DNA from 4 places in the Streptomyces sp. NPDC093064 genome. Region 1 is predicted to be linked to each of the others. Evidence: riboswitches for the same ligand, from Rfam matches in the RefSeq annotation. Region 1 holds a riboswitch; each other region holds the start of a gene.

Region 1 (7,253 bases):
CGCTCACCGGCATCCTCGCGACCATGCCGTACATCGCGCTCCAACTGGTGGGGATCCAGGCCGTGCTTGACGTGATGGGCGTCGGCGGCGGCGACAGCACCCACTGGTTCGTGAAGGACCTGCCGCTGCTGATCGCCTTCGGTGTGCTGGCGGCGTACACCTACTCGTCGGGACTGCGCGCGCCCGCGCTGATCGCGTTCGTGAAGGACACCCTGATCTACATCGTGATCGCGGTGGCCATCATCTACATCCCGATCAAGCTGGGCGGCTTCGGCGAGGTGTTCGCCAAGGCGGACCAGAAGTTCAGCGAGTCGGGGACGGGCGGTCTGGTGCCGGCGGCGGCCGGCCAGTGGACGTACGCCACGCTGGCCCTGGGCTCCGCGCTCGCGCTGTTCATGTACCCGCACTCGATCACCGCGACCCTGTCCTCGCGCAGCCGCGAGGTGATCCGCCGCAACACCACGATCCTGCCGCTGTACTCGCTGATGCTGGGCCTGCTCGCCCTGCTGGGCTTCATGGCGATCGCGGCGGGCGTGCAGGTGAAGAACGGCCAGCTGGCCATTCCGCAGCTGTTCGAGACCATGTTCCCGGACTGGTTCGCGGGGGTGGCGTTCGCGGCGATCGCCATCGGCGCGCTGGTGCCGGCGGCCATCATGTCGATCGCCGCCGCGAACCTGTTCACCCGCAACATCTACAAGGACTTCCTCCGCCCGCACGCGACACCGAAGGAGGAGACCCGGGTCTCCAAGATCGTGTCGCTGCTGGTCAAGGTGGGCGCGCTGGTCTTCGTCCTGACCATGGACAAGACGGTCGCCATCAACTTCCAGCTGCTCGGCGGCATCTGGATCCTGCAGACCTTCCCGGCCCTGGTCGGCGGACTGTTCACCCGCTGGTTCCACCGCTGGGCGCTGCTGGCGGGCTGGGCGGTCGGCATGGTCTACGGCACGGTCGCCGCCTACGGGGTCGCCTCGCCGACGCAGAAGCACTTCGGCGGCTCGGCGAAGGAGATCCCGGGCATCGGCGAGATCGGCTACATCGGTCTGACGGCGTTCGTGCTCAACGCGGTCGTCGCGGTGGTCCTGACGTTCGTGCTGAGGGCGGTCAAGGCGCCTCAGGGCGTGGACGAGACCCGGCCGGAGGACTACACGGCGGACGCCGGCGACCCGGGCGTCGAGGTGGAGCTCCCGCCGGCCACGGCGGCGGCCCCGCACTGACACCCGGGAGGGGCATCCCACGGGCCGCCGGAGAAATCCGGCGGCCCGCTGCCGTGCCCGTGCGGCACACTCGGGCCATGGACATCGCGATCCGGCCGGTGGAACCCGGCGAGTACGGCACCCTCGGTGAGATCACCGCCCAGGCCTACCTCCGGGACGGGCTCCTCGACTTCGGTGAGAGCGACGGGTATCTCGACGAGCTGCGGGACGTGGCCAAGCGGGCGGTCGCGGCCGAGGTGCTGGTGGCGGTGGCGGACGGGACGGTGCTCGGCGGCGTGACCTTCGTCCCCGGCGCGGGCCCCATGGCCGACCTCGCCGGTCCCGGGGAGACCGAGATACGGATGCTCGCGGTCGCGCACACGGCGCGCGGCCGAGGCGTCGGCGAGGCCCTCGTACGGGCCTGCCTGGACCGGGCACGGGCCGTGGAGGGCTGTGTCCGCGTGGTGCTGTCCACCCAGGGCACGATGCACACCGCCCACCGCATCTACGAGCGTCTGGGCTTCGTCCGCACGCCGGGCCGGGACTGGAACCCCCTCCCGCACCTGGACGACATCATGCTGCTCACCTACGAGTTGACATTCTGACACGTTCCGGAGTCGACGCGGCACAACATATGGGGGTGCCCGACTCACTCAGCACAAGATGTATGCTCGTGCTCACTGTCGCCGCAGGGGAATCCGGTGCGAATCCGGAACTGTCCCGCAACGGTGTACTCGTGCACATATGCCCCCATGGGCCGCCACGAGCGTCAGTCCGAGGACCTGCCGACAGTGCGCCCGGCCGTCCGGTCCGGGTGCCCTGACGTCCGGGCCTCGTGGAATGGGCCGGTGGACGCGGCGCCGCGTGCGCTCGTGTGCCGCCCCCTGCCCTCGGCGAGGCCCCGTGCCGAGCGAGGGAGAGCTCCACGTGACCATCGCGCCAGCAGACCCGGTTTCAGTCACAGCTCCGGAAACCGACGGTCCAGGTGCCGTACTGCTGCGGACCCTGACCGAGCTGACCGCCGACCTCCCCGACGCCGACCCCGGCCGGGTCGCCGCCGCCGCGCTGCGCGGCCGGTCGGCGCGGGCCGACGAGGCCGAGTTGCGCGAGCTGGCCACGGAGGCGGCCGCCGGGCTCATCTCCGAGGACCCCGCCTACTCCCGGCTCGCGGCCAGGCTGCTGACCCTCACCGTCCGCGCCGAGGCCGCGTCCCAGGGCGTCGCCTCCTTCACCGACTCGGTCGCCGTGGGCCACCGCGAGGGCCTCATCGCCGACCGGACCGCCGAGTTCGTACGCGCCCATGCCGACCGCCTGGACGCGCTGATCGACCGGGCCGCCGACGACCGCTTCGGCTACTTCGGCCTGCGCACCCTGCACAGCCGGTACCTGCTGCGGCACCCGATCACCCGCAAGGTGATCGAGACGCCGCAGCACTTCATGCTGCGGGTCGCGGCGGGTCTCGCGCAGGACGACACGGCGCGGTCGGTCGACGAGGTCGAGGCGCTCTACGGGCTGATGAGCCGCCTCGACTACCTGCCCTCCTCCCCCACCCTCTTCAACTCCGGTACGCGTCACCCCCAGATGTCGTCCTGCTACCTGCTCGACTCCCCCAGGGACGAGCTGGACTCGATCTACGAGCGCTACCTCCAGGTCGCCCGTCTGTCCAAGCACGCCGGCGGCATCGGCATCGCCTACTCCCGCATCCGCTCCCGCGGTTCGCTGATCCGCGGCACCAACGGGCACTCGAACGGCATCGTGCCGTTCCTGAAGACCCTGGACGCCTCGGTGGCCGCCGTGAACCAGGGCGGCCGGCGCAAGGGCGCCGCCGCGGTCTACCTGGAGACCTGGCACTCGGACATCGAGGAGTTCCTGGAGCTGCGCGACAACACCGGCGAGGACGCCCGCCGGACGCACAACCTCAACCTCGCGCACTGGGTCCCGGACGAGTTCATGCGCCGGGTGAACGCGGACGGGCAGTGGTCGCTGTTCTCCCCCGCGGACGTGCCGGAGCTGACCGACCTGTGGGGCGAGGAGTTCGACGCCGCGTACCGCGCCGCGGAGGCGCGGGGCCTGGCGAAAAAGACCATGCCGGCCCGCGACCTGTACGGCCGCATGATGCGCACCCTCGCGCAGACCGGCAACGGCTGGATGACCTTCAAGGACGCCGCCAACCGCACCGCCAACCAGACGGCACAGCCCGGCCACGTCGTCCACTCCTCCAACCTCTGCACGGAGATCCTGGAGGTCACCGACGACGGCGAGACGGCGGTGTGCAACCTGGGTTCGGTCAACCTCGGCGCGTTCGTGGCCGGCGGGGACATCGACTGGGAGCGGCTGGACGAGACCGTCCGCACCGCCGTCACCTTCCTCGACCGCGTGGTGGACATCAACTTCTACCCGACCGAGCAGGCGGGCCGCTCCAACGCCCGCTGGCGGCCGGTGGGCCTGGGCGCCATGGGCCTTCAGGACGTCTTCTTCAAGCTGCGGCTGCCCTTCGACTCCCCGGAGGCGAAGGCCCTGTCCACCCGTATCGCCGAGCGGATCATGCTCGCCGCGTACGAGGCGTCGGCCGACCTCGCCGAGCGCGAGGGCCCGCTGCCCGCGTGGGAGAAGACCCGTACGGCCCGGGGCGTGCTGCACCCCGACCACTACGACGTCGAGCTGACCTGGCCGGAGCGCTGGGCGGCCCTGCGCGAGCGGATCGCCGCCGTCGGCATGCGCAACTCGCTGCTGCTCGCCATCGCCCCGACCGCCACCATCGCCTCGATCGCGGGCGTGTACGAGTGCATCGAGCCGCAGGTCTCCAACCTCTTCAAGCGCGAGACGCTCTCCGGGGAGTTCCTTCAGGTCAACTCGTACCTGGTGAACGATCTGAAGGCACTAGGCGTCTGGGACGCCCGGACCCGCGAGGCGCTGCGCGAGGCGAACGGCTCGGTGCAGGACTTCGCCTGGATCCCCGAGGACGTGCGGACGCTGTACCGCACGGCGTGGGAGATCCCGCAGCGCGGCCTGATCGACATGGCCGCGGCCCGCACCGCGTTCCTGGACCAGTCCCAGTCCCTGAACCTGTTCATGGAGACGCCGACCATCGGCAAGCTCTCCTCGATGTACGCCTACGCCTGGAAGCAGGGCCTGAAGACGACCTACTACCTGCGCTCCCGCCCCGCGACCCGGATCGCGCGGGCCGCTCGCGCCACCGTCCCCGTCCAGGCGACGCCGGACCCCGAGGCGGTCGCCTGCTCCCTGGAAAACCCCGAGTCCTGCGAGGCCTGCCAGTAATGACCAGCGAGACCAAGAACCTGCTCGACCCCGGCTTCGAGCTGACGCTCCGTCCGATGCGCTACCCGGACTTCTACGAGCGCTACCGGGACGCCATCAAGAACACCTGGACCGTGGAGGAGGTCGACCTCCACTCGGACGTCGCCGATCTCGCCAAGCTGAGCCCGGCCGAGCAGCACCTGATCGGACGGCTGGTGGCCTTCTTCGCCACCGGTGACTCGATCGTCGCGAACAACCTGGTGCTCACGCTGTACAAGCACATCAACTCCCCCGAGGCGCGCCTGTACCTGAGCAGGCAGCTGTTCGAGGAGGCCGTGCACGTCCAGTTCTATCTGACGCTGCTGGACACCTACCTCCCCGACCCGGAGGACCGCGCCGCCGCCTTCGCCGCGGTGGAGAACATCCCCTCCATCCGGGAGAAGGCCGAGTTCTGCTTCAAGTGGATGGACTCGGTGGAGAAGCTGGACCAGTTGGAGACGAAGGCGGACCGCCGGCGCTTCCTGCTCAACCTCGTCTGCTTCGCCGCGTGCATCGAGGGCCTGTTCTTCTACGGCGCCTTCGCCTACGTCTACTGGTTCCGCAGCCGCGGCCTGCTGCACGGTCTGGCCACCGGCACCAACTGGGTGTTCCGCGACGAGACGATGCACATGTCCTTCGCCTTCGACGTGGTCGACACCGTGCGCAAGGAGGAGCCGGACCTCTTCGACGACGACCTCCAGCGGCAGGTCACCGACATGCTGCGGGAGGCCGTCGAGGCCGAGCTCCAGTTCGCGCGCGACCTGTGCGGTGACGGCCTCCCGGGGATGAACACCGACTCGATGCGGCAGTACCTGGAGTGCGTCGCCGACCAGCGCCTGACGCGCCTCGGCTTCGCTCCGGTGTACGGCTCCGAGAACCCCTTCTCCTTCATGGAGCTCCAGGGCGTTCAGGAGCTGACCAACTTCTTCGAGCGGCGCCCGTCGGCGTACCAGGTGGCGGTGGAGGGCACCGTCGACCTGGACGAGGACTTCTGAGCCTCGTCGCGGCTCTCGCGGGCCTCCCGGTCCTCGTGGGCCTGACGGATCCGGCGGTCGGCACGTCGGTCGTGGACGATGCCGACCACCGACGGCAGGACCATGAGGACCAGGAGTCCGAGGACGACGAGCATCGAGATCAGGCCTTGCGTCTGTGTCGTAGTCATGGACACCACTGTGGCGCCGGACGCTCCTTACCGTGAGTGGCAGGACTGCCGTACACCTTCAAAATCCTGCCACCGCGGGGGCACACTGGAGCCATGCTGAAAAACGTGACCACCGTGCTGCTGGACGGAGTGCACCCCTTCGAACTCGGCGTGGTCTGCGAGGTGTTCGGGCTCGACCGCAGCGACGAGGGGCTGCCGGTCTACGACTTCGCGGTCGTCTCAGCGGAGGGCCCGGCGCTGAGCACCCATGTCCCCGGCCTCACGGTCTCGACACCGCACGGCCTGGACCGGCTGGAGGAGGCCGACCTGATCACGGTGCCGGCCACGGACGCCATCACCTCGCACGACTACCCGCCCGAGTTGCTGGACGCGCTGCGCCGGGCGGTGGACCGGGGCGCGCGGGTGCTCAGCGTCTGCTCGGGCGTCTTCGTGCTGGGCGCCGCCGGCCTGCTGGACGGGCGGCGCTGCGCGGCGCACTGGAGGCACGCGGACACACTGGCCCGGCGCTACCCGCGGGCGATGGTCGAGCCGGACGTGCTGTACGTGGACGCGGACCCGGTGATCACCTCGGCCGGCACCGCCGCCGGCATCGACGCCTGTCTGCACATCGTGCGCAAGGAACAGGGCCCGGAGGTCGCCAACAAGATCGCCCGGCGGATGGTGGTGCCCCCGCACCGCGACGGCGGGCAGGCCCAGTACATCGAGCGGCCGCTGCCGAAGTCCTCCTGCGACACGGTCGGCCAGGTGCTGGTCTGGATGGAGGAGCACCTGCACCAGGAGGTCACCGTCGAACAGCTCGCCGCCCGCGCCCATATGTCGCCGCGGACCTTCGCCCGCCGCTTCCAGCAGGAGACGGGCACCACTCCGTACCGCTGGCTGCTGCGCCAACGCGTGCTGCTGGCACAGCGGTTGCTGGAGGCGACGGACGAGACCATGGACACGATCGCGGACCGTACGGGGTTCGGCACCGCGGCGGCGCTGCGGCACCAGTTCGTCCGCGCGCTGGGCACCACCCCGAACTCCTACCGGCGCGCGTTCCGGGGCCCGCAGGCCGCCTGAACGCGCGCCGCGCCGCTCACGTCACCTGAGCACCGGCCGCACCAGCATCTTCTGCGGGCGCAGGGTGATACCGACCCGGGGCGTGCCGTCCGACCCGGGAACCTCCTCGAAGCGGAACTTCGTCGCCACCGCGGCGGTGAACAGACTCAGAAGCGCCATCGAGAAGTGGTCGCTGGGGCACTTGCGGTTACCCACTCCGAACGGGCTCATGGCATATTTCGGTACGTCCTTGGCTCGTTCGGGAAGCCAGCGGTCCGGGTCGAACTCCAGGTTGTCCGGATACGAGCGCCGATCGCGCTGGACGGCGTAAGGGCTGTAGATGATGTCCGCTCCGGCCGGAATGCGATAGCCACCGAGTTCGGTCTCGGTCACCGCCCGCCGCGTCAATACCCATACGGCGGGCCGCAAACGCATCGTCTCCACGACGACATTGTTGGTGTGCGTGAGACTGCGGACGTCGTCGAATCCGACGGGGCGGCCGCCGGTCACGGATTCAACCTCCGCGCGGATCCGGTCGCCGTGTTCCGGGTGTATCGCGAGCA
Region 2 (7,253 bases), on a different contig from region 1:
CCTCCGCCACGACTCCGGCCGGCACCGACGACTCGGCCATCAACTCGGCGTCCGGTACGGCCTCTCCGCCCAGCAGCACGGTCGGCACGCCGGCGGCCTTCAGCGCGGCGAGCCCGTCCTCCCAGGCGCGCTTGCCGCCGAGCAGCCGTACGACGGCGATGTCCGCGCCGTCGAGCAGCCCCGGAAGCTCCTCGTCGACGTCCACACGGGTCGGATTGCCGATCCGGTAGGAGGCGGCCGAGGCTCGGGCGGCGAGCAGATCGGTGTCGGCGGTCGACAACAACAACACTGTGCTCATGCGGGCGCTCCCGGTGGAATGAAAGGCAGTCCTTGCGGCGCGCCCGACTCGATGAGCCGCCAGAGCGCGTCCGTGTCCGCGTGCTGTTCGATCAGGTCGCCGAGCCGGTCGAGCTGCTCCTCGCGCAGCGCGGCGAACGAGGTGTCGGGCGCCGGCACGAAACGGCGCCCGGCGGCGGCCGCCACCTCGCGCAGGAAGGCGCGCCGGAAGCCGTCCGACTCCAGCGAGCCGTGCCAGTGCGTGCCCCAGACGGCCCCGACCCGGCAGCCGTCCAAGAAGGGCTCCCCGCCGGTGACTTCGGCGACCCCGTGGTGGATCTCGTATCCCTCGACCCGCTCGCCGAGGGCTTCGCCCCGCGGCCGGGTGAGGGTCTTCTCGCGGGCGAAGGCGACCCGTACGGGCAGCAGGCCCAGCCCGTCGACGTGTCCGCGCCGGCTCTCCACGTCGTCCTCGATGTGCTCGCCGAGGATCTGGAAGCCGCCGCAGATGCCCAGCACCGGCCGCCCCTCGGCGGCCCTGCTCGCCAGAGCCCGTGCGAGCCCCCGCTCCCGCAGCCATTCCAGCGCCCTGACCGTGCCGCGTGTGCCGGGCACGACGACGAGGTCGGCGTCGGTCAGCTCCTCGGGCCGGTCCACGAACCGCACGACGACGCCCGGTTCGGCGGCGAGCGCGTCCACGTCGGTGAAGTTGGACATCAGCGGCACGGCGCAGACGGCGACCCGCAGCACGTCCTCCCCGACCGGGGGCGCCACGGCGGACTCCCGCACGGCGCCCCGCAGAGACACGCGCAGCCCGTCCTCCTCGTCGATGCCGAGCCCGTGCCGGAACGGCAGCACGCCGTACGTACGCCGGCCGGTGAGCCCGTGCAGCATGTCGAGCCCGGGTTCGAGCAGCGAGACGTCCCCGCGGAACTTGTTGACGAGGAACCCGGCGACGAGTTCCTGGTCCTCCGGCGACAGCAGCGCGAGCGTGCCGTAGAAGGAGGCGAAGACGCCACCGCGGTCGATGTCGCCGACGACGAGCACGGGCAGCCGCGCGCCGCGCGCGATCCCCATGTTGACGATGTCGGTCCGGCGCAGGTTGATCTCCGCCGGGCTGCCCGCCCCCTCGCAGATCACCGCGTCGTACGTGCTCCGCAGCTCGGCGAGGCAGTCCAGCACGGTGCCGAGGAGCTTCTGCTGCCGCCCGCCGTGGTAGCCGCGCGCGCTCAACTCGCCCACCGGTTTGCCCAGCAGGACGACCTGGCTGCTCTGCTCGCCGCCCGGCTTGAGCAGCACCGGGTTCATCAGCGCGGTCGGCTCGATGCGGCAAGCCTGGGCCTGCATGGCCTGCGCCCGCCCGATCTCGGCGCCCTCCCGGGTGACGAACGAGTTGAGGGACATGTTCTGCGCCTTGAAGGGGGCGACCTTCACGCCCTGGCGCACCAGCCACCGGCAGATCCCGGCGGTGACGACGCTCTTCCCGGCGTCGGAGGTGGTGCCGGCGACGAGCAGACCGCCACTCATGACGTCCGTCCTCTCTTCAACAGCCGTACGCCCGCGCACACGCCGAGCGCGAGCCAGCCCACGCGGCGGGAGAGCCGTACCGCGCGCTCGATGTCACCCGGCCGGACGGCGCGTCCGGCGCCGTTGAGCACCGGGCGGTGCTCAACACGCCCGGCGTACGAGAGCGTGCCGCCCAGCCGCACCCCGAGCGCCCCCGCGAACGCGGCTTCCACCGGACCGGCGTTGGGGCTCGGATGCTTCCCGGCGTCGGCGCGCCAGGCCCGTACGGCACCGCGCGGGTCGTCGCCCGCGACGGCCGCCAGGGCGGCGGTGAGCCGTGCCCCCGGCCATCCGGCGAGGTCGTCGAGCCGGGCCGAGGCCCAGCCGTAGCGGCGGTACCGGGGGGACTTGTGCCCGACCATGGCGTCCAGGGTGTTGACCGCGCGGAAACCGAGGAGGCCCGGCACACCGGCGGCGGCGCCCCACACCAGCGCGCCCACCACCGCGTCGGACGTGTTCTCGGCGACGGACTCGACGACGGCCCGGGCGATCCCGTCGGCGTCCAGCGCCTGCGGATCACGCCCGCACAGATGCGGCAGCCGCGCCCGGGCGTCCTCGACGTCCCCGGCCCCCAGCGCGCGCCCGATCTCCCGCGCCTCACGGGCGAGGGAGGTCCCGCCGACGACGGCCCAGGTGGCTGCGGCGGTCAGCGCGACGGACGCGGTACGGGAGGAACGCGCGGCGGACACGGCCAGCGCGGCCGACGACACGACGCCCCCCACGCACACGGCGGTGTGCAGGGCGCCCCAGCCGCGGTGATCCCGCCACAGCGCGCGTTCCACGGCACCCGCGGCCCGTCCGAACACGGCGACGGGATGCCCGCGGCGCGGATCGCCGAGGATCAGGTCACCGAGGAGGCCGGCGGCGGCGCCGTACGCGAAGTCGCGATCGGCACCCATCGGGTCAGCCGGTCGTGCGGTCGGTCGGACAGACGCTGGTGAACCTTGGTCGGCAGCCGCGCATGGCGATATGTGTCCTCACTCAGGGTGTCCACGCCCTGGTTCGACGAGACCGGCGGCGAGAGTTCCTGACTCCCGGGGAAGTTCTTCCCCGGTCACAGTGGCGGGACCGCGCCGGATTCGCACCGGACTTCCTCTCCTGCCGCCGTACTTGGCTCCGGCAGTCCACCACGCACCGCGAACACCCGTCAACCTGCCGTTGACCTGCGCGGGGGTACTGAGATGAGGCCCACACCGCGGGCACCGGGGACCAGAAGACCCGCCCTTCCCGGGCCGCCGTGGGGACGGCCCGGGAAGGGCGGGTGACGTGAGGGGGCGGGACCCGGACCCGAACCCGGTTGCCAGGGTCCGGGCCGCGCCGGGCTATGCCACGATCAGGTAGATCCCGTAGGCCACGGCGGCGGCGCACGCGGCGAAGCAGGCGTAGGCGCCGGTGACCGCGAGGGTCCCGCCGCCGTGGCCCGCGGCGACGGCCCGCTCGCGGCGGGAGAGGCCGGCGATGCCGAGGGTGAACAGGGCCACGAGGCCCACTGCGACGCCGAGGCTGACGCCGAAGACGGAGCCGAGGGCCACCCAGTCGATCTTCATGGTGCTTCTCTTCCTTCTGCCTGTGGCGCGGGCTCAGACGGCGGCGGCCGGCGGGGTCGCCACGGACGCGGGATCACCGGCGGGCGCGGAGGCCTGCGCGGGGATCGTGGCCGTGAGCTCTTCGGTCACCGGGGAGGCCGGGGGCGGGGTGACGGCGGCGATGGCCTGGGTGACCACGCCGGCCGGCTCCTCGGTCTCGTTGACGTTGGTGTGGTCGACGACCTCGCGGCGGGAGATCTTCCAGATGGCGGCGCTGGAGGCCACCAGGAACGCGGCGACGAGCCAGGTGCCCCAGTCGCCGAGGCGCGTCACCGCCTCCGCGCCGGCCGCGACCAGGGCCGCGGCGGGCAGCGTGAGGGCCCAGGCGACGGCCATGCGGGTCGCGGTGGACCAGCGGACCACGCCGCCCTTGCGGCCCAGGCCCGCGCCCATCACCGAACCGGAGACGACGTGCGTGGTGGAGAGGGAGAAGCCGAGGTGGGAGGAGGCCAGGATGGCGGTGGCCGCGCTGGTCTGCGCGGCGAAGCCCTGCTGCGGCTGGAGGTCGGTCAGGCCCTTGCCCATGGTGCGGATGATGCGCCAGCCGCCGATGTAGGTGCCGAGCGCGATGGCCAGGCCCGCCGAGAGGATGACCCAGGTGGGAGGGTTGGACCCGGGGGAGAGGGCGCCGCCGGCGATCAGGGCGAGGGTGATGACGCCCATCGTCTTCTGCGCGTCGTTGGTGCCGTGGGCCAGCGAGACCAGGCCCGCGGAGGCGATCTGCCCGGCGCGGTGGCCCTTCTCGGCCGCCTTGCCGTTCGAATGCGACTTACGGCCGATGCCGTACGACAGCCGGGTCGAGACCAGCGCGGCGAGACCCGCGACGACCGGGGCGGCGACCGCCGGGATGAGGACCTTGGTGAGCAGGACACCGCCGTGCACGGCGCTGAAGCCGGCCGAGGCGATGGTGGCGCCGATCAGACCGCCCATGAGGGCGTGCGAGGAACTGGAGGGGAGTCCGACCAGCCAGGTCAGCAGGTTCCAGAGGATCGCGCCCACCAGGGCGGCGAAGATGACTTCGGGACGGATGCCGTTCTCGTCGACGAGACCCTTGGAGATCGTGTTGGCGACCTCCACGGACAGGAAGGCGCCCACCAGGTTCAGCACGGCGGACATGGCCACCGCGACCTTGGGCTTGAGCGCACCGGTGGAGATGGTCGTGGCCATCGCGTTTGCGGTGTCGTGGAAACCGTTCGTGAAATCGAACGCGAGTGCGGTGATCACCACTATCGCGAGGATCAGCGAGAAGCTTTCCATTTACCCAGGCAATCGTTCGAGCGTCATTGGCGCGTTGAACGTAGGTAACCCGGGTGAACGGAAGATGAACTGAGTCGGTCATCGGGGTGTCCGTTCCCGGGGTCCGATGAGGAGAGAGCGGTCGCTCGCGGAAGGTGTCCTGGCAGGATCGGCACATGACCGAACTCGGAGAGACGGCCCGCGCCTGGCGGGCGCTGGTCGCGGCGGCCCGCCGCACGGTGTCCGACGGACTGGTCGTCGGCACCTCCGGCAACGTGTCCGTACGCGTGGGCGACACCGTGCTGGTCACCCCCTCGGGCGTCCCCTACGACCGGCTCACGGACGACGACGTCACCGGCGTCGGCCTGGACGGCCGGCAGGTGCTCGGCACACTGGTGCCGACCAGCGAACTGCCCATGCACCTCGCGGTCTACCGCGGTACCGACGCGGGCGCCGTCGTCCACACCCACGCCGTGCACGCGACGGCCGTCTCGACCCTCGTCACCGAACTCCCGCTGATCCACTACATGGCCGGCGCGCTCGGCGGGCCCGTCCGCGTGGCCCCGTACGCCACGTACGGCACCGAGGAACTGGCCGGGAACATGCTGCGCGCCCTCGACGGCCGCACCGGCTGCCTGCTGCGCAACCACGGCACCGTCACCTACGGCGCCACCCTCGACCAGGCCTACGACCGTACGGCCCAGTTGGAGTGGATGTGTCGTGTGTGGCTGGCGGCGTCCAGCGTCCCCGGCCTGACACCTGCTCTGCTGACGCCGGAGCAACTGGCCCAGGCGGGGGAGCGGCTGCGGGCGTACGGACAGCCGGGGCCGGGGCCGGGGCCGGGGCGGAGGTAGGGACAGGGGCGGGAGCCGGGGCAGGGAATCGGGAACGCGCTGGTCGGTAGCCCCGTTTGCGGGTGGCGCCGGCCCCGTGTGCGGGCGGCGCCGGAATGAACGCCGCTCTCCATGGAACTCGCGCGGACATGTCACCCCGACCCTTCGTCCCACTGGCCGGTGACCGGGTGCGCCAGGACACTGGAGCCGTGCCCACAGTCAAAGCGACGGCCGCGGCCGTCACCGCAGCCCTGGCGGCCGGCGCGGCGAGCGTCGCCGCGGGCCGGCTCGCCAGCGACGCCGCGCTCAAGGCGCTTCCGGGCCGGCCCCTGCCCACCGAACCCCGGCTCAGCGTGCACGGCACGGCCGCCGGGCAGATCAGCCTCACCCGGGACCTGGCCTCCCTGCGTCCGGGCACCTACGGCCTGTCCGGCAACGGCTCCCACGCGGTGGTCGGCCCCGTCCTGCCCACCGCCCCGCACCGGCCCGACACCGTCGTACGCCGACTGGAGCGCGTCACCCACGGCGCCCTGCACCGCGGCGACAAGGTGTGGCTCACCCCGAACCTGCATGTCGGCAACCCGCGCTCCGCCCTCGGCATCGAGCACGCCGACGTCGACATACCGGGCGAACTCGGCCCCCTGCCCGCGTGGTTCGTGCCCGGGGTCCGCGAGACCTGGGTGATCGCGGTGCACGGCCTGGGCGCCACCCGCGAACTCCCCATGAACATCATGGGGTTCCTGCACCGCCGGCACTTCCCGGTGCTGGCCCTCGCCTACCGCGGCGACCTCGGCGCGCCCCGTCCGCCGGACGGCCTGAACCACCTCGGCGAGACCGAGTGGCGCGACCTGGACGCGGCGATCCGCTACGCCGTGCGGTACGGCGCCGAGCGGATCGTTCTGCACGGCTGGTCCACCGGCGCCACGATGGCGCTGCGCGCCGCCACCCGCTCGGCGGTGCGCGAGCGGATCTCCGGACTGGTGCTGGACTCCCCGGTGCTCAACTGGGAGGTGACACTGCGGGCCCTGGCCCGGGCGCGGCACACCCCGGGCCCGCTGCTGCCGCTCGCGGTGCGCGCCGCGCAGGGGCGCACCGGTCTGTACGGCGACCGCCTGGCCGCGGCGACGGACCCGGAGGGGCTCACGGTACCGACGCTGATCTTCCACGGTCCGGGTGACCAGGTGGCCCCCTGGCAGCTCTCCCGCCGCCTCGCCGAACGCCGTCCCAACCTGGTCGCGCTGCACACGGTGCCGAACGCTCCGCACGGCGCGATGTGGAACGCCGACCCCGAGGGGTACGAGGAAGCCCTGCGGCGCTTCCTGACGCCGCTGATGTGAGGTGGGGGCACGGTTCCGGTTCGCCGCGTGTCACCTGCCTCGGGGTCGGCGTCCGGACGGGTCTTCGGACCCCTTTCGGAACCGGCCGGATCGTGCCCGACCGGGGTCCTCTTTGCCCTCCCTTGGCCTTCTCCATCGCCTGCCGTGACATTCCGTTTGGGTTTTCGGACCGTCAACCGGAAGACTGCACCCGTGACGTCCCGTATCCCGCGCGACTCCAGGCTTCGCATCGTCCGCCCACGACCCCTGGCCGCCGCCCCCCGAGCCGTGAACCAGCGGCACACGCGCCGCCCCGCCCCGCGCCCCCCGGAGGGCACTCCGGCACCCGCGGAGCTGGCCAGAATGGCGCGCTCCCGTCTGGCCGGGGCGGCCCGCCTCGCCCGCTGGGCGGACGCCGCCCTCGGGCCCGGCCGCGGGGG
Region 3 (7,253 bases), on a different contig from region 1:
TCTGGCCGGACGGTTCGGGGATGTGCGAAGCTCAAGGGCGCGACGTGGGGGCGCCTGCGGGTTCCGACAGGAGTCCGACGGAACCCGAGCTCCTCGATAAGCACCGCTAAGCACCGAAAAGCACTGCTAAGCACTGAGAAGCACCGAGAACCGCTGAGCAGCACTGAGCAGCACCGAGACGGAACGAGAAGAGGGACAGCGAGCGTGGATCGCCAGGGAGCGCGGGCGGGGGCCGGCACACACACCGGTCGCACCCCGGTCACACTCGCCCAGATAGCCCGGCAGGCGGGGGTCCACGTCTCCACTGTGTCCCGGGCGCTGAGCCCGGACGAGAGCGTACGGGGCGGGGTGGCCACCGACACCGCCACACTGATCCAGGCGCTCGCCGAGGAACTCGGCTACCAGCGGGACCCGGCCGGGGCGGCACTGCGCACCGGCCGCTCCCGGATGCTGGGCGTGCTCGTCCCGAGGCTGACCGACATCGTGCTCGCCACGATCTACGAGGGCATCGACGCGGCCGCGGCGGCCGCCGGCTACCACACGGTGGTCGCCAACACCGGCGACGACCCGGAGCTGCAACGGCGCCGGGCCGACGCGCTGCTGGCCCGGCGCGTCGACGGCCTGGTGCTCGGCGACGCCCGTTCCGACTCCGACCTCGTCGCCGAACTGGCCCGCCAGCACATCCCGTTGGTGCTGGTCTCGCGCCGGCTGCCGGGCCGGATCTCGGTGACCACCGACGACGTCCTCGGCGGCCGGCTGGCCGCGGAGCACCTGCTGGAACTCGGCCACCGGCGGGTCGCGGTGGTGGCCGGAGAGCCCTACGCCAGCACCGGTGCGGAGCGCACCCAGGGCTTCCTCGACGCGTGCGCCGAGGCGGGCCTGCCGGTGCCCGAGAGCCACGTCGTGCGGTCCGGCTTCGACGTGCCCGGCGGCCGGGCGGCGGCCGAGCGGCTGCTGGCCCTGCGGCCGCGGCCCACCGCCGTCTTCGCGGTCAACGACTTCGCGGCGATCGGCGTGATGGCGGCGGTCCGGGACGCGGGCCTCACGGTGGGCCGGGACGTGGCGATCGTGGGCTACAACGACGTCCCGCTGGCGGCTGCCCTGCCGGTGTCCCTGACCTCCGTGAGCTCCCCGATGTACCGGATGGGGGAAGTGGCGGCGACGACACTGGTCAACATGCTGAACGGCAAGCCGGGCCGCTCCCGGCGGCTGCGCCCCGCCCTAGTGGCCCGCGCCTCGACCCTCGGAGGTACCCCGCTCACCCCGGAGGGATGACGCGGCGGGAGGCTCCGCCTCGGGGACGGGCCCCCGGCCCGCGACCGCGCTCCCCCGCGGTCGCAGCACCCCCGCCGTCACGGCCGCGACGGCGCAGCAGGCCACGGGGAGGAAGAAGGTCAGGTTCAGCGGGACCAGGCGGGTGAGCCAGCCGATGACGGCAGGTCCCGCGAGCATGCCGAGGTAGCCGAGTCCGGCGACCTTGGAGACATTGGCGCCGGCGGCATCGGCGTCGGCGTGCCCGGCGGCGCTGAAGAGCTGGGGGACGCAACCGGAGAGCCCGGCGCCGAAGAGCGCCCAGCCGGCCAGGGCGAGCGGAATCCACGGGGACAGGGCGGCCGCCGTCATGCCGACGGCGGCGACCGAGGCGCCGTAACGCAGGATCGCGGCGGGGCCGAAGCGGGCCGAGAGGCGGTCGGCGAGCAGGCGGCCGATGGTCATCGTCGCGGCGAACGCACCGTAGGCGAAGGCCGCCGTGCTGTCGGAGGCGCCGAGGACGGTCCGCAGGTGCAGCACGCTCCAGTCGTTGGCGACCCCCTCGCACAGCATGACCATCAGCGCGAGGACGGCCAGGATCCAGATACGGGTACGGGCTGGGGCCGCCCGTCCGGCCGGCCCGTCGGACCCGGTCCCGGCATCCGCGGCCGGCCCCGCGGCGGTGGGCAGCAGACCCGGGGCGGCGCACACGGAGACCACCACTCCCAGGACGGCCGCGGTGCCGAGCGTCGCCGCCGGGGTCCAGCCCGCGCTCGCGACGGCGGCACCCGCGAGGGCGGCCAGCACGCCGCCGACGGAGAACGTGGCGTGGAACGCGGACATCACCGGGCGTCCGTACGCCTTCTCGACCTGGACGGCGTGGGCGTTCATACTCACGTCGAGGCAGCCGTTGCCGAAACCGAGCACGATCAGGGCTCCGGCGAGCATCCACGGCTTCGAGGCCAGTCCGGGCAGCACGAGGGCGGCACTGCACAGGACACCGGAGGCGGGCACGACGATCCGGGTGCCGAGGCGGTCGGCGACCGGGCCGGCCAGTTGCATCCCCACGAAGGCGCCCGCCCCGAGCAGGAGCAGGAAGCCGCCCAGGACGGCGTGGCTGACGCCGACGCGGTGCTCGATGGGCGGGATCTGCACGATCCACATCCCCAGCAGAGTCCCGTTGAGGATGAAGTACGTGAAGGTCGCCAGACGCGCCGCGCGAAGTGATCGCTCCATGAAGCGAACGTATCGAACATGGAGTGTGTTTGAAAAGCGCCTCTTCTCACAGTGTTCCTGTTTGCAGGCGCATGGTGTTCAATCGCCGCATGGGGAACACGGGCCGTCTGAGGCAGATCACGGACGCGGTGCGCGAGGCGGGCAGCCTCGGCGTCGGCCAGTTGGCCGAACTCACCGGAGCCTCGGAGATGACCATCCGCCGCGACCTGGAGGCCCTGGCCGCCCAAGGCGTACTGGAACGTTTCCGGGGCGGCGCCCGGACCCTGCTGCTGCGCGGCGAGGAGCCGCCCTTCCCCCTGCGCGCGCAGGAGGGCACGCGGGCCAAGCAGCGCATCGCCGCGGACGCGGCCGCGCTGATCGCCGACGGGGAGACGGTCGTCCTCGACAGCGGCACCACCTGCCTGGAAGTGGCCAGGGCACTGCGCGGCCGGCGGGTGACCGTGATGCCGCTGTCGCTCCAGGCCGTCGACGCGCTCGCCGACAGCCCCGAGCAGACCACCCTCCTCGTGCCCGGCGGCCGGCCACGTCCGGGCGAGGGGGCCCTCACCGGCCCCCTGACCCTGGCCTCGCTGGCGGCCCTGCGCTTCGACACCGCTGTCATCGGCTGCTGTGGGCTGACCGCACAACAGGGCCTGACCGCCTACGACTTGGACGACGCGGCGGTGAAGCGGGCCGCGATCGACTCCGCCCGGCGCGTGCTCGCCGTGGCCGACGGCACCAAACTGTCCCGTACGGCGCACGCCTTCGTCGCGCCGGTCTCTCGGCTGCACACCCTCGTCACCGACGATTCCGCGCCACCCGGCGAGGTCGAGGCGATCCGCGCCGCGGGCACGGCCGTCAACACCATTCGGTAGGAGTGAAGTTGACCATCCGAATCACTCTCGTCGCGCCCGCGACGAGCCCGTCGCTGCGGCAGGCCCGGTTCGACGACGGCGACTCGATCGACGACGGCGGGGCGGCCAAGGCCCGTTCGGCGGCCGGGTCGCTGCCCGCGGCCGCCCGCGTGCTCCTGTCCCCGAGCGCACGCTGCCGGGAGACGGCGTCGGCGCTCGGCCTCGACGGCGTGGTGGTACGGGAGTTGGCCGGTCTGGACGCGGGCCGCTGGCGGGGCCGGACCCTGGAGGACGTGATGGCCACCGAGCCGGAAGCGGTGGGCCGTTGGCTCGCCGACCCCGACTGCGCACCGCACGGCGGGGAGTCGGTGCGGGACGCGTGCGAGCGGGTCGGGCTCTGGCTGGACAGCGCGCGGGACACCGACGGCCGTACGCTCGCGGTGGTCGAGCCGGAGGTCGTACGGGCCGCGGTCGTCCATGTACTGGGCGTGCCCGCGGCCGGCTTCTGGCGGCTGGACGTACCGCCTTTGACGGCAACGGAGTTCAGTGGTCGGGCCGGCCGCTGGAATCTGCGGCTCGGACAGCCGCTGGCGGCGCCCTGAGGAACGCCACAGGGCCCCCGGACGGATCCGAAGGGCCCTGTCGTGTGCCGAAGCGATCAGTGCGCGGCCGACACCGCCTGCCCGGACGCAGCGGTCGCGGGCCTGGGGTTCAGCAGCCGCTGGGCCAACTCACCGAACAGCAGCCCGAATCCGCCCCACAGGACGGTCTGCATGGCCAGGGCGGAGAGCCGGAACCGCCACAGCAGGGTGGCCGGGAAGTCCGCCGGCACCTCGTTCACAACCGGCAGGAAGGCGTACGCCAGCCCGATCACCACGGCGAAGGCGGCCACCGCGGCCACCGTCGCGTACCACGTGCCCAGCGTGGGCGCGAGGCGCTTGCCCAGGATCGTGGCGGCGATCGCGAGGAGGATGCTGAGCAGCATCATCAGGAAGTACAGGGTCGTGCGCTTGCCGATGGTGTCTTCCTGGCCGACCGCGGGCGGGTTGGCCGGGTACTTCAGGAACGGCACGACGTACACGGCCAGCAGCGCGCAGCCGGACAGCAGCAGCGCGGTCGCTCGCGGGGAGAAGCGGCCCACGCGGCCCAGCGCGAAGCAGAAGGCGAGCGCGGCGATACCGCCGAAGGCGACCCCGTAGACCAGGACGCCGGTGGCGAGACCGGCGGTGGACTGAAGGGAACGGGAGACGACTTCCACCTCGTCATGAGAGTGGGAGTGGGAGTGCGCCTCCTCGAGGCCGATCGCCTTGTCGACGAACGGCTCCCCGAGGAAGTAGGCGGCGACCAGGGCGAGCACACCGGCGGCGAGACCGGCGAGCATGCCCCGCACCAGAAGGTTTCTTACCGTTGCGGAGTTCATGAGCGTGCGGCGTCCCTCGCCTCAGTGGCAGGGGAAGCCGAGCAGGTGGCGGGCGTCGTGCACCCACTCGTGGACGTCCGTGCCGCTGAACACGGAGGTGGCGCCCTGCTCGGCGCCGACGAAGTAGAGCAGGACCAGCATGAGAACGCCGAAGAAGACCGCCCAGGGAGCTATCGCCTTCAGCGGCAGCGTGGCGGGAACGGCGGGGGTGGCAGTCGGCTGAGCGACGGTCTGCGCCATGGCAGAACCTCCTCTGGGAGTTCGCGTCCCATCTCGGTGGTGCACAGGACGACAGCCACGGGTCTGACTCACGAACATCCCTGGGGTGTTCGCATACAGTGGCGCGACCGTGCCGGATTCCCACCGGCTTCCGTCGTGCCGTCGTCGATATCGGACAGACGGTATCGCGTACCGCGCGCCCGGCCAAGACCGCAACCACGGACGTGATCTTCTCCACCAGCCGTACTCCGCGGAACTGGCGGAGGCCCTTTTCGACCCTGGAGCGTCAACGCCGTGTAGGCGGCCTCCGCGCGGCGGGAGCCCGGAGTGTCCGCCGGGGCGTTGCCGAGGAAGCCGTGCGTGGTGCCGGCAACGGCCCGACAGAGCGCTCCGGTGCTGTGGCAAGATGCGCTGGCATGCTCTGACCAGCTGAGACCCGTGGGACGGCGCACGCTGCTGCCCCGCCGTCCGGCGCACCCGCAGGCACTCCACCCGCCGCGCCACTCGATCCGCACGCACCACCCGGAGGGACGAGCCCCGTGCTCACGTCGTACGCCGCCCACTTCGACACACCCGCCGGGTACCTGGACTTCGCACGCTTCGGGCCGCCCTCCCGGGACGCCGTCACCGCCACCGCGCGCGCCCTGGAGGCGTCCGCCCGCGCCGACCACACCACCGTGGACACCCTGATGCGCGCGGAGGAGACCGCGCGGGACACGGCCGCCCGCCTCGCCGGCACCGACGCCCGGCACACGGTGCTCCTCCCGAACGCGTCCACCGGACTGTTCCACGCCGCGCTCGGTATCCGAGAGGGCGTGGTCCTCGCGCCACGCACCGACTTCCCGGCCAACCACTACCCGTGGCGCCGCTCCGCGGACCTGGGCCGGGCCACGCCGCGCTGGATCGACCCCGCGCCCGGCTCCGGAGTCACCCCCGACCTGGTCCGCGCCGCGCTGACCGACGACGTCGTGGCCGTGTCGGTCAGCGCCGTGGACTTCCGCACCGGGTTCCGTGCCGACCTGGCGGCGCTGCGCGAGGCGATCGGACCCGACCGGCTGCTGATCGTGGACGCCATCCAGGCGTTCGGTGTCGCCTCGCTGCCCTGGGACGCCGCCGACGTGGTGGTCGCGGGCGGCCAGAAATGGCTGCGCGCCGGATGGTCGACCGGCTTCGCCACGCTGTCCGACCGCGCCCTGGAATCCCTGGAGCCGGTCCTCACCGGCTGGACGGGTGTCGAGGAGGTCGGCCTCTTCGACGGAGCCGAGCACCCGCCCGCCCCGGACGCACGACGGTGGTCGATCACCAATCTGAGCCCGGTGACGGCCGCCGCGTTCGCGGCCGCGCTGGACCTCGTCGAGCGGCACACCGTCGCCGCGATCGAAGCCGCGATCGCCGTACGGATCGCCGAACTCACCGAGGTCGTCGAGGCGTGCGGCGGCCGCGTCCTCTCCCCCGCCGACAAGGCGCGGCGCGCGGGCATCCTCTCCTTCACCGTGCCGGACCACGATCCGTCCCTCGTCGCCAAGGCGCTGCACGCCGAAGGCGTCACCGCGACCGTGCGCACCGACTCGCTCAGGCTCTCCCCGCACGCCTCGACCCCGCCGGAGGTGGCCGGACGGGTCGCCACCGCACTGTCGTCCCTGGGGAGTTGACCCTGGGGAGTTGACCCCGCGGGTCGGCGACACCTCGAACCCGCGGGCCGGCGATCTCCTTTCCGTCAGGCGGGGGCGGGCTCGGGCTCTGCCTGGGTGGTGAGCCGCCCGGCACGGGCGAGCGCCGCGACCGAGGCGGCGCACACGAGTCCGGTGGCGGTCAGGGCCGTCCAGGTCATCCAGAGGGCATGGTGGCGCTGGGCGAAGTCCCACAGTGCGCCGGTGACCAGGTTGCCCAGGGTGATGCCCAGGCCGGAGACGGTGTGGTAAAGCCCGTAGTAGGTGGCGACCAGGCGGTTGCCCGACAGGGCGACGACGGTGTCCATCTCGAACGGGTAGACCACGGCGGAACCCACCGCGAGCAGGACCACCGCGGCCACCAGCGAGACCAGCGCGGCCCCCGAGGAGCCGCGCGGGGCGAGCGCGAGCGGCAGGAAGGCCAGCCCCATCACGGCCAGTCCCCGCACCAGCGCCTGGCTGGGTTGCCACCGCTGTTTGGCCCAGCCGGTCAGGCGCAGTTGGCCGATGACGGCCACCGCAGCGGAGACGATGAAGAGCCCGCTGGTGACCGCCGTGCCGTTCGCCCCCAGGGCATCCGCCGCCGCCAGCGGAAGGGCCAGGTACACCTGGAAGGTGAGCACG
Region 4 (7,253 bases), on a different contig from region 1:
GTCATTCGACGCAGCGATGGCCAAGCTCAAGAGTCTCAAGGATCGCCGTTCGTGACCGTAAGTGACGCCTTCGCAGCGTCCGTCCAGGCCGCGCGCATGCGGCCCCCGGCCGCCCGTACAGGCCATCCCGTACTGGTTGTAGCCGGGCCGGACACGTAACCCCTGCTCATGGTCGGGCCGTTGTACCCGTTGCAAGAGGTGACGCGGGTGTGACAAGGGGGTCGTCATTCATGGCAAGTGGCAGTGCGCTTGATTCGTCCGGCAGTATGAAGGCGTTCGGGGCGGCCCTGAAGGTCTTTCGTGAACGGGCCCTGCTGACGCAGGAACAGCTGGTCGAACGGCTCAACTACTCGCATGCTTCAGTCGCTTCTGTCGAGCAGGGTCGGCGGATGCCCACCGCGCTCTTCGTCGAACGGGCCGAGGAGGCGCTGGAGTCGTTCGGTGTGCTGCGCGCGGTGGCCCGGCACGTGGGGCGGCAGCGGGGGCTGGCGGTCTGGTTCCGGGAGTGGGCGCAGTTGGAGGAGACGGCGGTCAGCCTGTGCACGTACGAGTGCCGGGTCGTACCGGGGCTGCTCCAGACCGAGGCCTACACGCGGGCGCTGATGCTCAACGTGCCGCCTCCGCCGACGGAGGAGCAGCTCCAGGAGCGGATCGCCGCTCGGCTGGCGCGGCAGGAACTGTTGACGCGCAGGCCGCCGGTCGCGTTCAGTTTCATTGTCGAGGAGTCGGTACTGCTGCGGCACACGGGAGGTGAGGAGGTCACCCGAGGACTGCTCGACCACCTCCTCGTCCGCACGAAACTGTGGAACGTGGAGCTGCAGATCATGCCGCAGAGGCAGCCGCACCACGCGGGTACGGACGGACCCATGCGACTCCTGGAGACCCCGGAACGTCAGTGGTTGGGGTACTCGGAGGGGCAGAAGACCGGACAGTTGGTCTCCGACCGAGAAGCGGCGAGCGTCATGCAGATGCGGTATGCCAAGATGCGCTCGCAGGCCCTGTCCCCAGTGGACTCGGCGGAGTTGTTGCAGCGGATGAGAGGGGCTCTATGAACACCGCCGGTGAACTGGACTGGTTCAAGAGCAGCTATAGCGGATCCGAAGGTGACGACTGCGTGGAAGTCGCACACGCTCCCGGAGCCGTGCACGTACGCGACTCCAAGCAGAGCGACGGGCCGCGATTCGAGGTCGCCTCCTCGACATGGGCGGATTTCCTCGGTCTCGTGGTGTAGTGCGACGAGTCAGGACGCCGGAGGCGGACTGCATCAGACGACGAGCGGGGTTCGGTGGATGCGCTGCTGAACCCCTGGGTGTTGGCCCTGCTCGGCATCGGCGTGGCCATGTTGATCTGGGCTGCCCTGGCGGGAACGGTGACCCGGCCCCGCTCTTGGCCGAGGATCAGCCCAGGGTCCGGGCGAGGATGCGTGTCTACCCCGAGGCCGGCCGTTTGGGACGGATGATGACCTCGCTGCCCAGGGGACTGTAACCAGCCGCGAGGAAAGCTCGAAGGGATCGAGCGTTGCCTGGGGCGACAGCGGCGAAAACCGGCTCACCGGTGGGGAGCAGGGTGAGCGCGTCACGCAGCAGGGAGCGACCGAGCCCAGCCGCACTGCTACCAGGGTCGTTGAGTTCGATGCTCATCTCGCGCCGTCCAGCCAGGCCACCGGCCAGTGTGACAAGGCCGCGTTCATCTCCGTAGACACGGACGTCGGTACGCAGAGCCTGAGCATGACGAACGCGTGGGTGGTCATCGACATCGAGACGTTCAGGCAGGCGGCGAGGGGCCGGCGCGCCACGCGCAACGAGTGTCGCGTCGACACTGTCGATCCACCCCTCGCGACCTGCGAGGTAGCGCAGGAAATCAGGAGCCATTGAAGCCCCGTAACCGTCGGGTCCTTGAGCCTGGATGTCGGAAGTGAACAGGGCGGTGGCGACCACGGCGTGCCCGGTGAAGGCGACCGAGCACTCCAGCCCACCCGGCAGAGGCGGAAGAACTGTTACGCGGCCGTCTGCAGGCGGGAAGCGTCCGTCGGCAGCATCGAGGAACATGCCCAGCAGCGGGTGAGACTCGGCCATGACGGTCCACCCTACGAGGGGTTGTTCGTCGTGGCAGCCACACCCGTTGGGTGAAGCGCCGGTAGGCCGTGGGCCGGGTCGGCCCAAAAGCAGCGATGGCTCAGTAGTCGCCCAGGAGCGTCCGCACCCTCCGCGGGTGTCCCGGTCGAGCCGTCCGTCAAACCGGCGAGCGTCCGATCGGAGGCATGACGCCCCGAAGCAGAGTGCCGAGCGCGTGGGCTCGCCCTCCACGGGTACTCGTCACCGCGTGTGGCGGCCTGACGACCGCACGACGAAGAGCCGGGACGAACGCATGCCCGAACTGCCGGATGTCGAGGGATTCCGCGAGGTGCTGATGACCTGCGGCCGGCGCCGGTGTGTCACGGACGTCGAGGTGCGGGACGCAGGGGTTCTGCGCGGCGTCAGCGCGCAGCGGCTGCGGAGGGAGCTGGTGGGCAGGCGTCTGGGGGAGGCGTGGCGGCACGGAAAGTGGTTGTTCGTGCCGACGGACGACGGTGGTCCCACTCTTGTCTGGCACTTCGGCATGACGGGGTCGCTGCGGTGCTGTTCCCCGGACGAACCGATCGAGGCGCACGACCGCGTCCTGCTGACGATCGACGGCTCCCGACACCTCCGCTATCGCGACCAACGCAAGCTGCATGGCGTGCGGTTGGCCGACGACACGGAGATCGAACGGATCACGGACGGTCTCGGTCCCGACGCCCTCACCGTGCGCGCACCGGAATTCAGGGAGCTGCTCTCGGGACGACGGCGCGCCGTCAAGAGCGCGCTGATGGACCAGTCCGTGATCGCGGGTCTCGGGAACCTCCTGTCCGACGAGATCCTCTGGCGGGCCGGTGTCCCTCCGCGGACTCCCGCGCGGGACCTGAGCGAGACCGAGATCCGGCGTGTCCATGCGGGGATGGGCCGGGTCCTTGAGACGTCCGTGGTCGCCGGGTGCGTGCCGCCGAGGCGCTCCTGGCTCACCGGGCACAGGGACGACAGCGAGCCGATGTGTCCTCGCTGCGGGTGGCCTCTGTGCTCGAACCGCGTCGGCGGGCGCCGCACGGTCTGGTGCCCGCAGTGCCAGAAATGAACGAAGCGGGCCGTTCTCAAGTGAGCCGACAGCAAGTGGGATGATGATCGGCGACATAAGGCGACGGCGGTCCGAGGAAGCCGGTGAGAATCCGGCGCGGTCCCGCCACTGTGACCGGTGAGCGAGTTCCGGAAGGCCACTGCCCCGCCCGGGGTGGGAAGGCGGGACGAGTGAAGACCCGGGAGCCAGGAGACTCACGCGGTCGCCTCCTCGAGCGACACCGGGGCGGATCTCCCCGGGAGGGGAGTGGTGCGGCGTGCCCGAGAGGCCGACGGACGAGGCACCGGGCGGTGCCGTGACGGGGAGCGGTTCGGTGCCGTGCCGGGTCGTCGTGTGCCGGGACTGCTGCTGCGGCAGCCCCAAGGTGACCGGGGTCGATCACGCGGCGCAGACCGCGCGGCTGCGAGCGGAGGTGCCGGTGCGCATCTCCGACTGCCTCGACGTGTGCGAGCAGGCGAACGTCATCGTGGTCCAGCCGTCCACCGCGGGCCGGGCCGCCGGTGCGCGGCCGGTCTGGCTCGGACTCGTCAACGATGCGGACGCGACCGAGGACATCGTCGCCTGGGTGCGCGCCGGAGGCCCGGGCGTGGCTCCCCTGCCGGACATCCTCGACCTTTACGCCATCACACCGCCACGACGTGCCACGGATTCCTGAGGCCCGCACGCGCGAGGAGGCCCGGACGCGTGAGGAGGCCGGCCCGTCGTCACCGGCCGGGGAACGGGCGGGCCTCGGCCGATGTGACCGCCTCGCCGGCCGGCACACCGTGCAGGACCTGGGCGAGCACCTCCGCGCCGCGCACCACGCGGGGGCCCGGCCGGTTGAAGTAGGACGGCCCGTCCAGCACCCAGACGCGGCCGGACCGAACGGCGGGCAGATCCGTCCAGCCGGGCAGCCCGGTGAGCAACGCGGCTTCCCACAGGGTGCGTTCAGGTGGGAAGCCGCACGGCAGGACGAGGACCACGTCCGGCTGTGCGTGGCGCACCGCCTCCCAGGTCATCGGCTTGGTGTGCTCGCCGGGCGCGGCGAGGAGAGGCTCACCGCCGGCGGTGGTGATCTGCTCGGGCACCCAGTGCCCGGCGGGCCACAGCGGGTCGAGCCACTCGATCGCCACGACCCGGGGCCGGCCGAGGCCGGCGACCGCGCCGCGGACCCGGGCGAGGCGCGCCTGCAACTCGCCCCGGCGCCGCTGGGCGCGCTCGCGCACGCCGAGCAGGTCCCCGACTGTGACAAGACAGTCCAGTACGTCGTCGAGCGTGCGCGGCTCCAGGCTGAGGACTCGGGTGCCGGCGTCGAGCAGCCGCACGGTCCGGCTGACCCTTTCGTACGACACCGCGCACACGTCGCACAGGTCCTGGGTGAGCACCACGTCGGGGCGCAGGGCGGCCAGAGCCTTGGTGTCCAGCGTGTACAGCGACGAGCCGGAGTGCGCCGATCCGCCGACGGCGTCGGAGATCTCCCGGCTGGTGAGCGCGTCCTGGTCCAGGTCGGCCCCCGTCACCACAGGCACCGAGGCGACCTCGCGCGGCGGCCAGTCGCACTCGTGGGTACGGCCGGCCAACTGCTCCGACAGGCCGAGTTCGGCGACGATGTCGGTTGCGGCGGGCAGCAAAGAGACGATGCGCATACCTCGACTGTAGGAGGCTCCGGGACCCGCGGACCTCGCGGATCCGCCGATTCCGGCGCCCGGCGTGCAGGGCATGCACGGCGTGATCGCACGAACCGACACCGGCTACTCGGCCGCCGACCGGGTGCTCCAACTGCACGGCGGCTACGGCTACCTCGGCGAGTACGGCCTTGAGAAGATCGTCCGTGACCTGCGCGTCCATCAGATCCTGGAAGGAACCAACGAGATCATGCGTGTCATCGTGGCCCGCGGCCTGACGGAGGCGTTCGGATGACCGCCGCCGAGGAACCCGTCCTGTTCCACACCGACGGACGGGCCGCCCACATCACCCTCAACCGGCCGAAGGCCCTCAACGCCCTCACCCACGAGATGGTGCGCCGCATCGACGCGGCACTGACGGCCTGGGAGCACGACCCGGCCGTGGAGACCGTCGTCGTCACCGGCGCGGGGGAGCGCGGCCTGTGTGCGGGCGGTGACATCCGCGCCATCCACGACGACGTCCGTGACGGGGACGGCACCGCGTCGGCCGCCTTCTGGCGCGACGAGTACCGCCTCAACGCCCGTATCGCCCGCTACCCGAAGCCGTACGTCGCCGTCATGGACGGCATCGTGATGGGCGGCGGCGTCGGCGTCTCCGCGCACGGCAGCGTCCGCATTGTCACCGAGCGCTCGCGGATCGCGATGCCGGAGACCGGCATCGGCTTCGTACCCGACGTCGGCGGCACCCATCTGCTGGCCCTCGCCCCCGGGGAACTGGGCACCCATCTCGCGCTGACCGGTGCGCAGATCGGCGCCGGCGACGCCGTGCTCTGCGGGCTCGCCGACCACTACGTGCCGTCAGCGGCCCTGCCGGCCCTCATCGACGACCTCGCCGGCACGCCCGTACGGGAGGTGCTGGCGCGCCATGCCCGACCGCTGCCGCAAGGGGAGTTGGAGGGGCAGAGGGAATGGATCGACCCCTGCTGTGCCGCCGCGACGGTCGAGGACATCGTGAGCCGGCTGTTCGACCACGGCGAGCCCGCCGCCAAGGAGGCGGCCGAAACCCTGCTCACCAGGTCACCGACCGCCGTGAAGGTCACCCTGGCCGCCGTGCGCCGCGCCCGCCGTCTCGGATCGCTGGAGCCGGTCCTCGACCAGGAGTACCGCGTCTCCTGCGCCGCCCTGAGCAGCCCCGACCTGGTGGAGGGCATCCGGGCCCAGGTCATCGACAAGGACCGCGACCCGCGCTGGTCCCCCGACACCCTCGCCGAGGTGACCGACGCCGACGTGAACCGCTTCTTCGCCCCGCTCGGCGACCGTGAACTGGGCCTCGCCGGCTCTGGCACCACCGCGGAGGCGGCCTGGTGAGGAGGACCGTCGTGTTCCTCGGACTCGGACACATGGGCGCCCCCATGGCCGGGGACCTGGGCCAGGCCGGTCACCGTGCGAGTCGGGTCAAGCCGGCGGTAGCACGTCCACCAACCGCCTAGGCAGGTGCTGGGCAGCTGTCGTCGGCGACCGGGGCCTCCTCGTCCACCCCGGGGTGGAGCACCTGCGCCGAACCGAGCAGCGCCTCGACCACCTCCTCCAGGTCGAGGCGCTTCTCGACCGACCGCAGGTGCGGCAGCCGCGCCCCGGTGCTGACCCGGGGAGGGGCGAGCAGACTGCAGCAGTCCTCGTCGGGCAGGACCGAGATGCCGGCGGTGCCGATGGACCGGGCCTCGTCGATGATCTCCTGCTTCTCCCAGCCGATCAGCGGACGCAGTACGGGCAGCGCCGCCGCCTCGTCCACCGCGACCAGGTTGGCCAGTGTCTGACTGGCGACCTGCCCGAGGCTGTCGCCGGTCACCAGCGCCTGGGCACCGATACGGTCGGCCAGCGCGGAGGCGGTGCGCACCATCAGCCGGCGCTGGGCGACCACCTGGAGCCGCCCGGCCCCTGCCACGGCGAGTTGCTTCTGCGCCTTGCCGAGCGCGACGACGTGCAGGGTTCCGGGCGGCTGACAGCGGTTCAGCTCACGGGCCAGGGCGTACGCCTTGTACACGGACGACGGGTTCGTGTAGGGAGCGCCGTTGAAGTGCACGAAGTCGCACGCCAGTCCGCGCCGCATGGCCCGGTGGGCGGCGACGGGGGAGTCGTAGCCGCCGGAGAGCAGGACCAGGGCCCGTCCGCTGGCACCGACGGGCAGCCCGCTCAGACCGGGGAGGCGTTCACAGGAGAGGTACGTCTCCTTGTGGTCGATCACGACGTTCAGCGTCACGTCGGGCGCGGTGAGGTCGACCGTCAGCGCGGGCACGGCGTCGAGTACCCGGGCCCCCAGGAACACTTCCATGCGGGAGGAGGTCAGCGGGAACTGCTTGTCCCGCCGCCGCACCCGCACGGCGAAGCGGAGCCCCCGGCGCTCGCCGCTCAAGGCACGCAGGGCGTCGATCGCCGCCGCCGTGATGCCGTCGAGCGTGCTGGGCACCCGTACGGCCGGCTCGACGGAGTTGAAGCCGA

What was found. Region 1 has a riboswitch for cobalamin ahead of ACIQFZ_RS02435 (ribonucleoside-diphosphate reductase subunit alpha). Riboswitches for the same ligand answer to the same signal wherever they lie in the genome.
Region 2: linked by a shared signal. The riboswitch ahead of ACIQFZ_RS20295 (cobalamin biosynthesis protein) and the one ahead of ACIQFZ_RS02435 (ribonucleoside-diphosphate reductase subunit alpha) in region 1 are both predicted to bind cobalamin.
Region 3: linked by a shared signal. The riboswitch ahead of ACIQFZ_RS20620 (CbtB-domain containing protein) and the one ahead of ACIQFZ_RS02435 (ribonucleoside-diphosphate reductase subunit alpha) in region 1 are both predicted to bind cobalamin.
Region 4: linked by a shared signal. The riboswitch ahead of ACIQFZ_RS08195 ((2Fe-2S) ferredoxin domain-containing protein) and the one ahead of ACIQFZ_RS02435 (ribonucleoside-diphosphate reductase subunit alpha) in region 1 are both predicted to bind cobalamin.

Annotation. Positions count from the first base shown of each region.
Region 1 is NZ_JBIVPK010000001.1:539,832-547,084, reverse strand. Features, by position in the region: gene mctP (monocarboxylate uptake permease MctP) at 1-1,214, shown strand, start outside; gene ACIQFZ_RS02440 (GNAT family N-acetyltransferase) at 1,292-1,798, shown strand; cobalamin riboswitch at 1,844-1,998, shown strand; gene ACIQFZ_RS02435 (ribonucleoside-diphosphate reductase subunit alpha) at 2,121-4,472, shown strand; gene ACIQFZ_RS02430 (ribonucleotide-diphosphate reductase subunit beta) at 4,472-5,485, shown strand; gene ACIQFZ_RS02425 (hypothetical protein) at 5,398-5,652, opposite strand; gene ACIQFZ_RS02420 (helix-turn-helix domain-containing protein) at 5,746-6,711, shown strand; gene ACIQFZ_RS02415 (cytochrome P450) at 6,733-7,253, opposite strand, start outside.
Region 2 is NZ_JBIVPK010000015.1:147,375-154,627, forward strand. Features, by position in the region: gene cobN (cobaltochelatase subunit CobN) at 1-298, opposite strand, end outside; gene ACIQFZ_RS20290 (cobyric acid synthase) at 295-1,803, opposite strand; gene ACIQFZ_RS20295 (cobalamin biosynthesis protein) at 1,800-2,741, opposite strand; cobalamin riboswitch at 2,841-2,978, opposite strand; gene ACIQFZ_RS20300 (hypothetical protein) at 3,165-3,389, opposite strand; gene ACIQFZ_RS20305 (inorganic phosphate transporter) at 3,423-4,685, opposite strand; gene ACIQFZ_RS20310 (class II aldolase/adducin family protein) at 4,841-5,518, shown strand; gene ACIQFZ_RS20315 (alpha/beta fold hydrolase) at 5,707-6,834, shown strand; gene ACIQFZ_RS20320 (hypothetical protein) at 7,177-7,253, shown strand, end outside.
Region 3 is NZ_JBIVPK010000016.1:3,611-10,863, forward strand. Features, by position in the region: gene ACIQFZ_RS20595 (substrate-binding domain-containing protein) at 205-1,275, shown strand; gene ACIQFZ_RS20600 (MFS transporter) at 1,222-2,487, opposite strand; gene ACIQFZ_RS20605 (DeoR/GlpR family DNA-binding transcription regulator) at 2,577-3,341, shown strand; gene ACIQFZ_RS20610 (histidine phosphatase family protein) at 3,350-3,922, shown strand; gene ACIQFZ_RS20615 (CbtA family protein) at 3,979-4,740, opposite strand; gene ACIQFZ_RS20620 (CbtB-domain containing protein) at 4,762-4,980, opposite strand; cobalamin riboswitch at 5,017-5,158, opposite strand; gene ACIQFZ_RS20625 (aminotransferase class V-fold PLP-dependent enzyme) at 5,499-6,611, shown strand; gene ACIQFZ_RS20630 (MFS transporter) at 6,677-7,253, opposite strand, start outside.
Region 4 is NZ_JBIVPK010000005.1:30,066-37,318, forward strand. Features, by position in the region: partial or broken gene ACIQFZ_RS08170 (SAM-dependent methyltransferase) at 1-5, opposite strand, end outside; gene ACIQFZ_RS08175 (Scr1 family TA system antitoxin-like transcriptional regulator) at 231-1,052, shown strand; gene ACIQFZ_RS08180 (DUF397 domain-containing protein) at 1,049-1,231, shown strand; gene ACIQFZ_RS08185 (hypothetical protein) at 1,428-2,075, opposite strand; gene ACIQFZ_RS08190 (DNA-formamidopyrimidine glycosylase family protein) at 2,368-3,150, shown strand; cobalamin riboswitch at 3,224-3,346, shown strand; gene ACIQFZ_RS08195 ((2Fe-2S) ferredoxin domain-containing protein) at 3,407-3,805, shown strand; gene ACIQFZ_RS08200 (cobalamin-binding protein) at 3,855-4,775, opposite strand; partial or broken gene ACIQFZ_RS08205 (acyl-CoA dehydrogenase family protein) at 4,870-5,049, shown strand; gene ACIQFZ_RS08210 (enoyl-CoA hydratase/isomerase family protein) at 5,046-6,122, shown strand; gene thiI (tRNA uracil 4-sulfurtransferase ThiI) at 6,241-7,253, opposite strand, start outside.